Regions from separate parts of the Pseudomonas sp. IzPS59 genome, predicted to be linked through region 1. Evidence: riboswitches for the same ligand, from Rfam matches in the RefSeq annotation. Region 1 holds a riboswitch; each other region holds the start of a gene.

Region 1 (4,777 bases):
GATGATTACTCGATTCTGATGCGGGGAGCGGCCAACAAACGGCAAAGCGCCGCGAGGGAACCTGTCCCTCGCGGCGCTCGGATTTCAGCGGCGACGGGCGTCGAGGCTGAAGCGACCGGCACCGAAGGCCACGACTTGCAGCAGGCCGCCGGCCATGGCGATGTTCTTGAAGAAGTGGATGAACTGGTTCTGGTCAGCCAGCGCATTGTGGAAGGCCAGTGCGGTGACCACGCTGAATGCGGCCAGCACAGCGGCGACGGTGCGGGTGCGGTAGCCGGCGATCAGCGCCAGGCCGCCACCGATTTCGACGATGATTGCCAGCGCCAACGCCACTTGCGGCAGCGGCAGCCCTACCGAGCCGATGTAGCCGATCATCATGGCCGGCGCGGCGAGTTTGGAGAAACCGGAGAGGATGAAAATCACGCTGAGCAAGACGCGACCGATCAAGGCGGCCGAGGCTTGTTTGGTGTCGGAAGCGTTCTGTACAGAAGTTGCTTGAGCGATGTTTGCAGAAGTAGCCATGGGAGAATTTCCTTCAATGGGGTCCGGTTCGACTTGAACCGTCCGGATGAAGAAATGTTGCGCCTCGACAGCTCATCTGAATAGCCGACTAATTTAGATCGTTACGTTCGAAAAAATAGGTAAGCTGTTCGCCCAGTAAAGGCCTCCATGGCGACTCGAGGACACCGACATGATCTCCGACCCAGGCACACCGACACTCGATCAATTGCGGGTCTTTCTGACCGTCGTGGAAGTCGGCAGCTTTGCCGCGGCAGCGCGCAAGCTTCACCGGGCGACTTCGGTGATCAGCTACTCGATTGCCAATCTTGAGATGCAACTGGGCGTCACCCTCTTCGACCGTGAAACCACCCGCAAGCCGCAACTCACCGACGCCGGCCGCACCGTGTTGGCAGAGGCCCGGACCATCGCCAACGGCGTGCATGGCTTGCGCGCCAAGGTAAAAGGCCTGCTGCAGGGACTGGAGGCCGAAGTGCATGTGGTACTCGACGTAATGCTACCGGCCGAGCGCGTGGTGGATGCGCTGAAATCCTTTCGCGAAGAATTCCCCACCGTTGCCCTGCATCTGCACATGGAAGCGCTTGGCGCCGTGACTGAACGGGTGATCAATCGCGGCGCGGTGGTTGGCGTCAGCGGGCCGATGAACGACGGCATCAACGGCATCGAAAGAATCGGCATCGGCAGCGTCGAGCTGATTCCGGTGGCGGCGCCGAATCATCCTTTGGCGATCGCCGAAGGCAATGTTCCGGGTGCCGGGCGCGAGCATACGCAACTGGTACTGTCGGATCGCTCGGTGCTGACCAAGGACAAGGATTTCGCCGTACTCAGCAACCGCACCTGGCGCCTGGCGGACCTGGGCGCCAAGCACATGCTGCTGCGCGAAGGCATCGGCTGGGGCAACATGCCCCGGCCGATGATCCAGGAAGACCTGGACAGCGGCCGACTGGTGCAACTGGACCTGCCGGAATACACCAGCGGGCAATACACCTTCGACGCCATCTACCGCACCGATGTGCCACCAGGCCCTGCGGCGCGGTGGTTGATCGAGCGTTTCGTTCAACAGAACACGCAAGAGGCTTGATCCGGCAAGTTGACGATCGCCCATCCGAGTGTTCAGATGCCGCCCTGTTTCAGGTGTCCCATGCCGCCGTGCATGGGGTGAAACGGGAAACCGGTGCGTTCGTTTCGAACCAGTCCGGTGCTGCCCCCGCAACGGTAGGCGCGTGATGCTTTCGACACACCACTGTGGCCAGACGGCCATGGGAAGGTGAAAGCGTCCAGACGCGCGAGCCCGGAGACCGGCCTGAAATGCTGTTTGGCAAACTCCTGCGGTGGGCGGGCATGGGCCGGTGTCGGCGTGTGCGCGATGCCTTCTCCTGCATGCTCTTCTGCGAAGATCCTTTCGAGAAGACGATGATCAAACCTTTCAACACTCCGGCTCCATCCCTGTTGCTTGGCTGTCTGTTCAGCCCCCTGCTGCTGGCGGACGACACGCCGCTTGAACTCACTCAGCAAATCGTTTCCGCGCCGTCCGTGGAGTCCACCACCGTCGCCGACATGGCGCAGTTCGGCAGCAAGGTCGAGATCGTCACCCGCGAGCAGATCGAACGCGCCGGCCCCAGCGCCGATGTCAGCCGCGTGATGCAGATGTTCATTCCCGGCCTGTACGTCGCGCCGAAAAACGGCCCGTTCGACTACGGCACCTATTCCCTGCTGGGCGGACGCAACGATGACACGCTGATCCTGCTCGACGGTGTGCGCCTGAACAATCGCCTATACGGCGGCCTGTACCTGGACACCCTGCCGGCCAACGCCATCGAACGCATCGAAGTGCTCAAGGGCGGGCAGAGTCTGCTGTTCGGCACCCAGGCCGTGTCCGGCGTGATCAACATCGTCACCCGCAGCCCGCAGAGCCGCAAAGCCTCCGGCGAAGTGAACATGGGCGTGGATACGTTCGGCGGCACCACCGAGGATGCGCGGGTCGAAAACATCTTCACCAACGGCTTCGGCGACCTGGGCCTGCTGGCCTACGTCAGCCATAACGTTTCGGACGGCTATCAGCCGTTTCGCAATCGCGACATCAAGAACGACAGCGAAAAGAAGCGCGCCTACGAAGTCACCACCTTCGGCGCCAAGGCGATTCAGTCCTTTGCCGATGACGCGCGCCTGGAACTGTTCTACCAATACGCCGACGCCAACCTCGACTTCGCTCGCCCGGTGGACAACCACAAGACCACCAACGACCGCATCCAGCAGATCGCCACGGCCACCTTCGAACAGAACGTCAACGAACGCCTTAGCTACTTCGTCAAAGGCCACATCAACGACTGGGACACCCGCTACACGCGCATCAACAACACCGCCGATGGCGGCACCCGAACCATCAACCACAACGACTACTGGGGCTTCACCGACTGGGGCGTGCAGGCCGAAGGCAAGGCCGAGTTGCCCGGCGGCCATGTGCTGGTGTTCGGCACGGACAACCAGTGGTTCAAGGGCCAGGACGATGTGTTGATCATCGACAATGACAAGGCTGAAGCCCACGCGTTCTACACCCAGTTGCGTCCGAAGATCGATGCCCTGCCCGACTGGCACCCGAGCATCGGTATCCGCCACGAAGCCATGAGCGGCGGCGACAGCGCCACGGTCGGCATGCTCACTTCGCTGTACGACCTCAATGAAAACTGGTCTGTTCGTGGCCAGTACGGCACGGCCTACAAACTGCCGAATGCCGAGCAACTGTTCGTCAACGAACCGGGCGATGAACTGGGCAACCGTAACCTGAAACCGGAGAAAAGCCGCAACGCCGAACTCGGCCTCGATTACAAAGGCTTGCTGATCGACCGTGAGTTCAGTGCCAGCGTCACCCTGTTCAAACGCAAGATCGATGACCTGATTACCCTTGATGACATCCACTGGGTCAACGGTCAGGGGCGGATCCAGATGCGTGGTTTCGAGGCGGACGCGAAACTGGCACTCAACGAGCAATGGAGCCTGCAGGCGGACATGACCCGTAACCTGACCGAATCCCGCGCGGGAGTGACGATCAACGACGTACCGAGCTTCTTCGCCCGTTCGCGCATCGGTTACGAGTCGGTTGACCGGATGTGGGGCGCCGGCGGTGCGATCCGCTATATCCGCGATGTGATCAGCTCGAAACAGGTCGAGTACGGCCACTACTCGGTGGTGGACGCCGACGCTTATCGCTATCTCGACGGTGCCCACCAACACCGGTTGAGCCTGCTGGTGGAAAACCTGTTCGACCGCGATTACGTCACCAGCCGCTCGAACAACGTCGACAACCTCGGACGGCCGTTCACCTCCGAAGTGCGCTACACGTACCGTTTCTGATGGCTGACATCATCACCACCGACGGCGTCGATTCGCACCCGGACTGGTCGCACGTTCCCGAGCATGCGCGCCACGTGTTCCTCTGCACCGGCCCGCGCTGCACCCAGCGCGGCGCCTTGCAGCTATGGAAAACCCTGCGCCGGCACTTGCTGGCCCATGACCGGATCGAGACACCGGGCGGGGTTTTGCTGACCCGCACGCACTGTCAGTTCCCGTGCAATCTGGGGCCGGTCATGACGGTGTATCCGGAGACCTGCTGGTATGGCGTACGCAGCCACGCCGATGCGCAGCGACTGGTCGAAGTGCATCTGGTGGGCGGTGAAGTGGTCGAGGATCTGCTGATCAAGGAGCGCTTGTGAGAAGGCTGTTCTTTCTGGCCGGTGCCCTGCTTTGCGCTTCTCCGGCTATGGCAGATGACTACCGCAATTGTGGCGAGACCTGGCACCTGCCGGCATCGCCACCGTCGCGGATTGTTGCGCTCAATCAGCATGCAGCCGATCTGGTCTTGGCGTTGGGCGCAGGCTCGGCGCTGGCGGGTGTGGCCTATCTGGATGATACCGGCGTGCCTCAGACCGAGTACTTCGGAGCGCCAGTGATTTCACACCTCTATCCTTCCAGCGAAGTGTTGTATGCGCAGAAACCGGATCTGGTGGTCGGTGGATTTGCGACGGCGTTCGGCAATGGCGTGACGTCACGCAGCGGACTGGGGCGCAACGGCGTGGCTTCGTATCTGCTGGAGTCGGCCTGCAACGGGCACTCGCGGGATTACTTTGAACACATTCGCAACGACCTCTTGACCCTCGGCGCCTTGCTGCACAAACAGCAACGCGCCACAGAGTTACGCAACGCATTGGACGCCGACCTGAACACTGCCAAGGCCTTAACGGGCTCGGGAAAACCGCGGTCC
Region 2 (4,777 bases), 960 kb from region 1:
CACGTACGAGGCAGTCATCCGCCCTTCCCGATACACCGCTTCGGCGCCGCGCCCGCCATTGGGGCTGTGGCCACGGGCAATCGGCGTCAGTTCGGTGGTGGTCAGGGAATGGTGATAGGTGTGGCCACGCAACAAGCCTTCCGGCAGTTCGACGGATTGCAGTGCCAAGGCTGCCAGACGCTTCTGCATCACCGCATCCCCCTTGAGCAAACCGACCAGTTCGGCGCGGGTGCCTTCGACATCGGTCAGCGAATCCAGCAGATAGAGCATGCCACCACATTCGGCGAGCAGCGGTTTACCGGCGGCGTGATGCGCGCGGATCGCTTTGAGCATGCCGGCGTTCTGCGACAAGGCAACGTGGTGCAATTCCGGATAACCGCCGGGCAGATACAGACTGTCAGCCTCAGGCAATTCAGTGTCGCGAATCGGCGAGAAGAAACTCAGCTCCGCACCCATCGCCCGCAACAGATCGAGACTGGCGCCATAGGTGAAGGCGAAAGCTTCGTCACGGGCGACGGCAATCCGCACGCCTTCGAGCAGCCTTTCGGTCTTCACGCTTTCCGGTGCGGCGAACTCCACGGCCGGTGGCAGCGCTACCTCGCAAGTGCCGGCCAGCGCTTCGGCGGCGGCGTCGAGACGTACATCGAGGTCATTGAGTTCGCTGGCCTGCACCAAGCCGAGATGGCGACTTGGCAGTTCGATCCCGGTTTCCCTGGACAACGCGCCATACCAGCGCAGACCTTCGGTGAGACTGCCTTCGAGCAATTGCGCATGACGCACCGTGCCGACACGATTGGCCAGCACCCCGGCGAACGGCAGATCAGACTGATAGCGCGCCAGGCCCAGCGCCAAGGCGCCAAAGGTCTGAGCCATGGCCGTGCCGTCGATCACGCCGAGTACCGGCACGCCGAAATGCCGCGCCAGATCGGCGCTCGATGGCGTGCCATCGAACAAGCCCATCACGCCTTCGATCAGGATGAGATCCGCTTCGGCAGCGGCTTCCCACAGCAGACGACGACTTTCCTGCTCGCCGACCATCCACATGTCCAGTTGATAGACCGGCGCACCGCTGGCGCGCTCGAGGATCATCGGGTCGAGAAAGTCCGGGCCGCACTTGAATACGCGGACCTTGCGGCCCTGATTGCGATGCAAGCGGGCCAGTGCAGCAGTAACGGTGGTCTTGCCCTGACCGGAAGCCGGCGCGGCGATCAGTACCGCCGGGCAGTGACGTGGTTGATTCAAAGTTCGACGCCTTTCTGCGCTTTGATGCCGGCCTGGAAGGCGTGCTTGATCATGCCCATTTCGGTGACGGTGTCGCCCATCTCGATCATTTCCGGCTTGGCGGCGCGACCGGTGACGATCACGTGCTGCATCGGCGGACGGGCCTGCAGATCGCTGAGCACCTGATCCAGATCGAGGTAACCGTGCTTGAGGGCGATGTTCAGTTCATCGAGCACCACCAGACCGATCGACGGATCACGCAGCAGTTCGCGGGACACTTCCCATGCAGCTTCGGCAGCGGCGATGTCGCGCTGGCGATCCTGGGTTTCCCAAGTGAAGCCCTCGCCCATCACATGAAAGCGTACCTGCTCCGGGAAGCGGCGGAAGAACAGCTCCTCCCCGGTGCTGTTGCGGCCCTTGATGAACTGCACCACGCCACACTGCATGCCGTGGCCCATGGCGCGGGCGAGCATGCCGAATGCCGAGCTGCTTTTGCCTTTGCCATTGCCGGTCAGCACCAGCACCAGGCCGCATTCGTCTGGCGAATTGGCGATGCGCTCGTCGATCACGGCTTTTTTGCGCTGCATGCGCGCCAGGTGGCGCTCGTCGCGTTCGGGGGAATCAGTCATGGGGGAGCTCTCCGTTGAGGCTGAATAACGGCGGGCAGGCACAAGAATAGACGGCAACAAGCCTGGCATCGCCCACCGTGATGCCGCTGGATGGATCAGGCCGGTCTCCGGGCTCATGAGCGGCGTTCGCCTGGCTGCGCGCCTTCCCGCTTTGCAGCAGTGGCATCCGACGCAGCTTTCACTCATTTACCGTTGCGGGGGCAGCGCCGGGATCGTGATGGCTCTTCGCTTGAAGACAATCCTCACCGGCTTCCCTGTTTCACTCTGTCGACAGCGGTCACAGAGCACCTGAAACAAGCCGCGAAGGTTAGAGGGTTGGGGGTGGAGCGTCAAATGAAGAGGGGGTCGTGCGGCAAATAACTGCCGTCGATCAATTATCTGACGCCAATCTTGTGCCACACTGTCAGCAGTGATATCAAAGAGCCATGCTTTTTGACTGCAGAGAGCACATCACAATAACAAGGGAGAGCACCATGCAAGGCATGATCATCAGCAATCCGCGGCTGGAATTCCTGCGCCCGGTGCTGGAGCGATGGTTTGACTGTATCGACCGCTACAACGCCGTGCGCGGCGACAACGACACACCCTACTGGCACGACGAAAAAGCCAACCTCGGCCTGTTGTCCGCCGCCGCATGGATGGCCGAACTGGTCACCCTGCGCGACACCGCCACCCGCAAACAGAACGAGGAAGGCGAGCGTAATGCCCGCGCCGACCTGTTCCTGGCCGGCGCCGAAGATCGCGCCTACATCCAGGCGACCCAGCGCTGGCCGCGCGTCAACAGCCTGAACCTGACTCAGGCCCTGGCCGATATCACCAGCGACGCCAAGCGCATCAGCTACGCCAGCGATCTCAAACTCGGCTGCCTGTTCGTCGCCCCACAGAAAGCCCAGCACAGCGCCAGCCCGGAAGAACTGCAGGACATGGTCGACGACCTGCAAAAGGAACACACCTGCGCCGTCGCCTGGTACTTCCCGTACGCCTACCGCAAATTGCGCAGCGAGGCCGGCAACTATCACCCCGGTATTGCCGTGCTGTTCAAGGAGGCACGCGGCTGAGGGGTTGAACCATCGGGCTCGTGTGCTTCTCTATGATTAGGAATGCATTCATAGGGAAGATCAGTAATGCGCAAGCCCCACCTCGTTTTCGTCATCGCACTCGCCGGAGGGCTCACCGCCTGTGGTGAATCCTCCAGCCTGCAAGTCTCGGACGGCACCGGCCCGTCCCCCAAACTGCCCGAACCGGACAAGACCCTGATCCCGACGGTGAACATCGCCCCGGCGATCGGCTGGCCGGCCGGCGCGAAACCGACGCCAGCGGCAGGCACTCTGGTGGCGGCGTTTGCCGAGAATCTCGATCACCCGCGCTGGCTCTACGTACTGCCCAACGGCGATGTGCTGGTGGCGGAAACCAATGCCCCGCCTAAACCGGACGACGGCAAAGGCATACGCGGCTGGGTGATGAAAAAAGTCATGGGCCGCGCCGGTGCCGGCGTACCAAGCCCGAACCGCATCACTCTGTTGCGTGATGCCGATCACGATGGCGTGGCCGAGACGCGCACAGTGTTTCTACAGAACCTGAATTCGCCGTTCGGCATGACCCTGGTCGGCAACGATCTTTACGTCGCCGACACCGACCGCCTGCTGCGCTTTCACTACGAACCCGGCGCAACGGAAATCAAGAGCCAGCCGATCAAGGTCGTGGATCTGCCGGGTGGCCCGCTCAACCATCACTGGACCAAAAACGTTATCGCCAGCAAGGACGGCAGCAAGCTGTACGTCACCGTCGGTTCGAACAGCAACGTCGGCGAAAACGGCCTGGATCAGGAAGAAGGTCGCGCGGCGATCTGGGAAGTCGATCGGGCGACCGGCAATCACCGGATCTTCGCCTCGGGCATCCGCAACCCCAACGGCCTGGCCTGGGAGCCGAAAAGCGGCGCACTTTGGACTGCGGTAAACGAGCGGGACGAGATCGGCAGCGATCTGGTGCCGGACTACATCACCTCGGTCAAGGATGGCGGTTTCTATGGCTGGCCGTTCAGCTATTACGGCCAGCACGTCGATGTCCGCGTCGAACCACAAAACCTGGACTTGGTGGCCAAGGCCATCGCTCCGGATTACGCCGTCGGCCCGCACACCGCCTCACTGGGCCTGACCTTTGCCGAGGGCAATACACTGCCGGCGCAATTCAAGGAAGGCGCATTCATCGGCCAGCATGGCTCGTGGAACCGTAAGCCACACAGTGGCTACAAGGTGATCTTCGTACCGTTCAGCGCCGGCAAGCCGAGCGGAACGCCTGTAGACGTACTGACAGGATTCCTCGACAAAGACGGAAACGCTTTGGGTCGCCCGGTTGGCGTGGTAATCGACCAGCAAGGTGGATTGCTGGTAGCGGACGATGTGGGGAACAAGGTGTGGCGGGTGTCGGCGGCCAAATAGCCCACGCCCTGAAACAAAAAAACCGTGGGAGCCAATGTGCTCCCACGGTTTTTTTATTGATACGCAGCTTTACGGGTTGTGCGCCAGATGCTCCGGCTGCAGAACGCGCTTGGCACTCAGATAGGCTTTCTGCCAATACGCTTTCGAAAGGCTGTCCAGCTTCACCGTACCGCCAGTGGCCGGAGCGTGAACGAAACGCCCTTCCCCGACATAAATTCCCGCATGACTGACCTGAGAGCCGCCATTGGTGGCGAAGAAGATCAGGTCGCCGGTCTGCAGCCCTTCCTTGCCGACATTCGGCGCCTGCATGACGATCATCTCGCGGGTCGAGCGCGGCAGGCTGATGCCGGCCGCATCACGGTAGACGAAACCGATCAGGCCGCTGCAATCGAAGCCCGAGTCCGGCGTGTTGCCGCCCCAGCGATAAGGCGTACCTACGAGCCCGAGCGCGCGGAACAGCACGTCTTCGGCAGCGGGAGAGAACGCCTG
Region 3 (4,777 bases), 620 kb from region 1:
GGTCTGGTCGGCCTTGTTGAGAATCACCAGGTCGGCACTGGCCAGTTGGTCGGCGAACAGTTCGTGCAGCGGTGATTCGTGGTCCAGGTTCGGGTCGAGTTTGCGCTGGGCATCGACCTGATCCGGGAACGCGGCGAAGGTGCCGGCGGCCACGGCCGGGCTGTCGACCACGGTGATCACTGCGTCAACGGTGCAGGCGCTGCGGATTTCCGGCCACTGGAAGGCTTGCACCAGCGGTTTTGGCAGGGCCAGGCCCGAGGTTTCGATCAGGATGTGGTCGAGGTCGCCGCGACGGGCCACCAGTTCGCGCATCACCGGGAAGAACTCTTCCTGAACGGTGCAGCACAGGCAGCCGTTGGCCAGTTCGTAGACGCGACCGGTGGCTTCCTCTTCGGTGCAGCCGATGGTGCACTGCTTGAGGATTTCACCGTCGATGCCCAGTTCGCCAAATTCGTTGACGATCACCGCGATGCGGCGGCCCTGAGCGTTGTCGAGCATGTGCCGCAGCAAGGTGGTTTTGCCCGAGCCGAGGAAACCGGTGACGATGGTGACGGGGAGTTTGGCCAGTGTTTTCATCGGATGCCCTTTGGCAAGGTGGCGGGCATACGGGACGAGACCGGCAACGCGGGTGCGTGCCTGGAGAGTTCGCCACCGGATCACCCCGCCCGGTTGAAAGTGAGAATCTGTGACGAGGCAGGTCTCCTGGCTGACGGTGTTCGGGCCTTGGCCCGGTATTCGCTGCGCCTTCCCGCTGGCTCTGGATTGAGCTGGCAGTGGCGTGGCAGCGAACAGCACCGTTCACAGTTGCGGGGGCAGCCGCGGCTTGGACCGCGTTCCCTTCTTAGCTTCGGCGTGGGCCGAAGAACCTCGAAAGCGCAAGGCTACGCATGGGTTCGTGATGGGTCAATGGGAGGTTGGTTTTGTGGGCATATCCGTTGCTGCGGTTGTGGCCACTTAGGGTTCCGCCCTTACGGCGGGTCACTTTTGGCAAACGCCCCAAAAGTAACCAAAAGGTCTGCGCCCTGACGTACGGCCCTCGCTGTGGCTCGGGTTCCTTCGCTCCGGGATCGATCCGGGCGCATCGCCTACGGTTTGCTTCGCTGCACCTCCTCTCGATGTGTTTGGCTTCGCCAAACGGTCGCTGCGCTCCCACCCCCGGATCAATCCCTCCACTCAGCCTACCGACGGACCTTGCGATCAAAAGCGGTACTTGAGCTAACGCTCATCGTGGTTAGTGGTGAGGGGCTCTTGATCTGGCTTTGGCTTTGGCTTTGGCTTTGGCTTTGGCTTTGGCTTTGGCTTTGGCTTTGGCTTTGGCTTTTGATTTTTTGCCCCTTCGGCAGGCCGAGCGGAGGTGTTCATCAGGGGGTAGGCGCGCAGCGCCGTGCGGCGAAGCCGCATACATCGAGAGGAGGTGCAGCGAAGCAAACCGTAGGCGATGCCCCCTGATGGACACCGTAGCGAGGGAACACTGAGCCTAAGCGAAGTGCCGTACGCCGGGGGAAGCCTTTTTGGTTACTTTTTCGGCGTTTGGAAAAAGTGACTCGCTGTAAGAGCGAAACCGCCAGCGGCAGCTCCCGAAGCAACGGATATGCCCCCCCTATCCAAACACACCTCACCCCATTCAATTGACTAAAAACCCCAGCCCATGGTCTCCTACACAACTTGTTACGGGTGCCCTTCACAGGGTGAAACGGGAAACCGGTGAATCATGTGCTTTACTCTAAAGCCATGTCAGTCCGGTGCTGCCCCCGCAACGGTAAGCGAGAGAGCGTCAGATCCACTGTGCCCACGGGCATGGGAAGGTGACGCTTGCAGGTCGGCCTGGCGCCAACCCCTCGTGAGCCCGGAGACCGGCCTGCAACGCACAGTGCGCATCTTGCGTCACTGAACATAACAAACCCGCGGTGGGCGGGCGCTGTTCGAACCTCTGCGTGCCCGACTCGCAGGGGTTTTCATGCGCTCCATTCACCCGCTGACACTCCAGAGGGAAGCGCCATGTCGATCATCAGCAGCACCGGCAGCAACACGGACAAAATCTCCAGCACCACCACCCTGAGCCAACGCCTGACCGCTGCGATCTTCGCGTCGATCCTGGGCGCAAGCCTGGTCTACTTCGCCGGTTTCTCGCACATCGAAGCGGTGCACAACGCCGCGCACGATACCCGCCACAGCGCCGCGTTCCCGTGCCACTGAGACCTGACGACATGATCAAGCGTATTGCGCAGACCGCAGGTTTCACCGGCCTTCTGGCCGCCCTGCTGCTGACCTTGCTGCAAAGCTTCTGGGTTTCGCCGCTGATTCTTCAGGCCGAAACCTACGAGAAGGCCGAGCCGGTGGCCGAAGTTCACGAACACGCCGCCGGCACCGCTGCCCACACCCACGATGCCGAAGCCTGGGAGCCGGAAAACGGCTGGCAGCGTGTGGTTTCCACCACCGGCGGCAACCTGGTCGTAGCCGTAGGTCTCGCCCTGATGCTGGCGGGCCTGTACACCCTGCGTGCGCCGACCAAAACCTCGCAAGGTCTGCTCTGGGGTCTGGCGGGTTACGCGACGTTCGTGCTCGCGCCGACAATGGGCCTGCCACCTGAGTTGCCGGGCACCGCCGCCGCTGACCTGGCTTCGCGCCAGATGTGGTGGATCGGCACTGCTGCTTCGACCGCTGTCGGCCTGGCGCTGATCGCATTCGGCGGCAACTGGCTGCTGAAGATCCTCGGCGTGGCGATCCTCGCTGTGCCGCATGTAATCGGCGCACCGCAACCGGAAGTGCACTCGATGCTCGCCCCGGAAGCACTGGAAGCCCAGTTCAAAATCGCTTCGCAGCTGACCAACGTGGCGTTCTGGCTGGCCCTGGGCCTGATCAGCGCCTGGTTGTTCCGCCGCAAAAGCGATGGTCAATACCACGCATGACCGATGACAGCGCAGCGCCGACCTTCGTGGTCGGCCTGGGCTGCCAGCGCGGCTGCCCGGCCAGTACGCTGCGCGCCTTGCTCGACCAGGCCTTGCAGGCCCATCGCATCGAACTCGAAGCGGTCAAGGCCTTGGCCAGTATCGACCTGAAACGCGACGAACCCGGCCTGCAGGAACTGGCGGCACAACTGGCGCTGCCGTTGCTGTATTTCAGCAGCGAAGAACTGGCCAGTTATCAGCAACGACTGAGTCACCATTCACAAATCGCCTTCGAGCGCACCGGTTGCTACGGCGTGGCGGAAAGCGCTGCTTTGGCGCTCGCCGAACAACTGATCCAGGCCCCGGCAAAACTGCTGATTTCCCGGCAAAAGTACGCCCAGGCAACACTGGCATTGGCCGGCGCGGCGTAAATTCCCGATAATCCCCGCTTTCGATCATGAGCATTCTTCATCTGAAGTGTTCTTGAAGCCTCGTTCCGCCCTACTTTCACAGGATCCAACGATGACCGTTTACTTCATCGGCGCCGGCCCCGGCGACCCGGAATTGATCACTGTCAAAGGCCAGCGACTGATCCGCAGCTGCCCGGTGATCATTTATGCAGGTTCGCTGGTGCCGGCGGCGGTACTGGAAGGTCATTCGGCAGATACCGTGGTCAACAGCGCCGAATTGCATCTGGAACAGATCATCGACCTGATCAAGACCGCCCACGCCAAGGGCCAGGATGTGGCGCGGGTGCATTCGGGCGATCCGGGCCTGTATGGCGCCATCGGCGAGCAGATTCGCTATCTGCGCGAGCTGCAAATCCCGTTCGAAATCATCCCCGGCGTCACTGCGACCGCCGCCTGCGCGGCGCTACTGGGCGTCGAACTCACGTTGCCGGACATCTCGCAAAGCGTGATCCTGACCCGTTACGCAGACAAGACGGCGATGCCTGTCGGGGAAGAACTGGGCAACCTGGCGCAGCACGGGGCGACCATGGCGATTCATCTGGGGGTCAATCATCTGGAGAAGATCCTCGCCGAGTTGCTGCCGCACTATGGCGCGGACTGCCCGATCGCAGTGATCCACCGGGCGACGTGGCCGGATCAGGACTGGGTGACGGGGACGCTGGAGGATATTGCCGCGAAGGTGATCGCCAAGGGGTTTCGGCGTACAGCGTTGATTCTGGTCGGGCGGGTGTTGGGCAGCGATCATTTCAGTGAATCGTCGCTGTATCGCGCGGGACATGCGCATTTGTATCGACCATAAAAAAACGGCGCTCACGGGGCGCCGTTTTTCATGCCGCAGCGAACGCCTTAGTAGTAGGCGTTTTCTTTCTGCGTGTGGTCGGTCACGTCGCGAACGCCCTTGAGCTCCGGAATGCGTTCGAGCAAGGTGCGCTCGATGCCTTCCTTCAGGGTCACGTCCGCCTGGCCGCAGCCCTGGCAACCGCCACCGAACTGCAGCACGGCAATGCCGTCTTCAACCACATCGATCAGGCTGACCTGACCGCCGTGGCTGGCCAGCCCCGGGTTGATTTCGGTTTGCAGGTAATAGTTGATGCGCTCGTTGATCGGGCTGTCGGCGTTGACCATCGGAACCTTGGCGTTTGGTGCCTTGATGGTCAGCTGGCCGCCCATGCGGTCGGTGGCGTAGTCGACGACAGCATCGTCGAGAAACGCTTCGCTGAACGAGTCGATATAGGCAGTGAAGCTTTTCAGCCCCAGCGCGGTATCTTCAGGTTTCTCTTCGCCCGGCTTGCAGTAGGCAATGCAGGTTTCGGCGTACTGGGTGCCAGGCTGGGTGATGAAGACGCGGATGCCGATACCCGGGGTGTTCTGCTTGGACAGCAGATCGGCCAGGTAATCATGGGCGGCGTCGGTAATGGT

Evidence for each region. A riboswitch is a leader RNA that binds a small molecule or an ion and turns the genes downstream of it on or off. The one in region 1 is predicted to bind cobalamin.
Region 2: another riboswitch for cobalamin. It lies ahead of cobO (cob(I)yrinic acid a,c-diamide adenosyltransferase); the one in region 1 lies ahead of IF189_RS12685 (TonB-dependent receptor plug domain-containing protein).
Region 3: another riboswitch for cobalamin. It lies ahead of IF189_RS15450 (CbtB domain-containing protein); the one in region 1 lies ahead of IF189_RS12685 (TonB-dependent receptor plug domain-containing protein).

What each region holds. Positions count from the first base shown of each region.
Region 1 covers NZ_CP062251.1:2,836,067-2,840,843, reverse strand. The annotation lists gene IF189_RS12695 (DoxX family protein) at 85-522, opposite strand; gene IF189_RS12690 (LysR family transcriptional regulator) at 692-1,600, shown strand; cobalamin riboswitch at 1,635-1,841, shown strand; gene IF189_RS12685 (TonB-dependent receptor plug domain-containing protein) at 1,933-3,870, shown strand; gene IF189_RS12680 ((2Fe-2S) ferredoxin domain-containing protein) at 3,870-4,229, shown strand; gene IF189_RS12675 (ABC transporter substrate-binding protein) at 4,277-4,777, shown strand, end outside.
Region 2 covers NZ_CP062251.1:1,876,802-1,881,578, reverse strand. The annotation lists gene IF189_RS08530 (cobyrinate a,c-diamide synthase) at 1-1,242, opposite strand, end outside; gene cobO (cob(I)yrinic acid a,c-diamide adenosyltransferase) at 1,239-1,850, opposite strand; cobalamin riboswitch at 1,931-2,157, opposite strand; gene IF189_RS08520 (hypothetical protein) at 2,324-2,908, shown strand; gene IF189_RS08515 (PQQ-dependent sugar dehydrogenase) at 2,975-4,288, shown strand; gene IF189_RS08510 (C40 family peptidase) at 4,358-4,777, opposite strand, start outside.
Region 3 covers NZ_CP062251.1:3,459,696-3,464,472, forward strand. The annotation lists gene cobW (cobalamin biosynthesis protein CobW) at 1-576, opposite strand, end outside; cobalamin riboswitch at 675-885, opposite strand; cobalamin riboswitch at 1,656-1,877, shown strand; gene IF189_RS15450 (CbtB domain-containing protein) at 1,999-2,196, shown strand; gene IF189_RS15455 (CbtA family protein) at 2,208-2,909, shown strand; gene IF189_RS15460 (cobalamin biosynthesis protein) at 2,906-3,319, shown strand; gene cobM (precorrin-4 C(11)-methyltransferase) at 3,411-4,157, shown strand; gene nfuA (Fe-S biogenesis protein NfuA) at 4,205-4,777, opposite strand, start outside.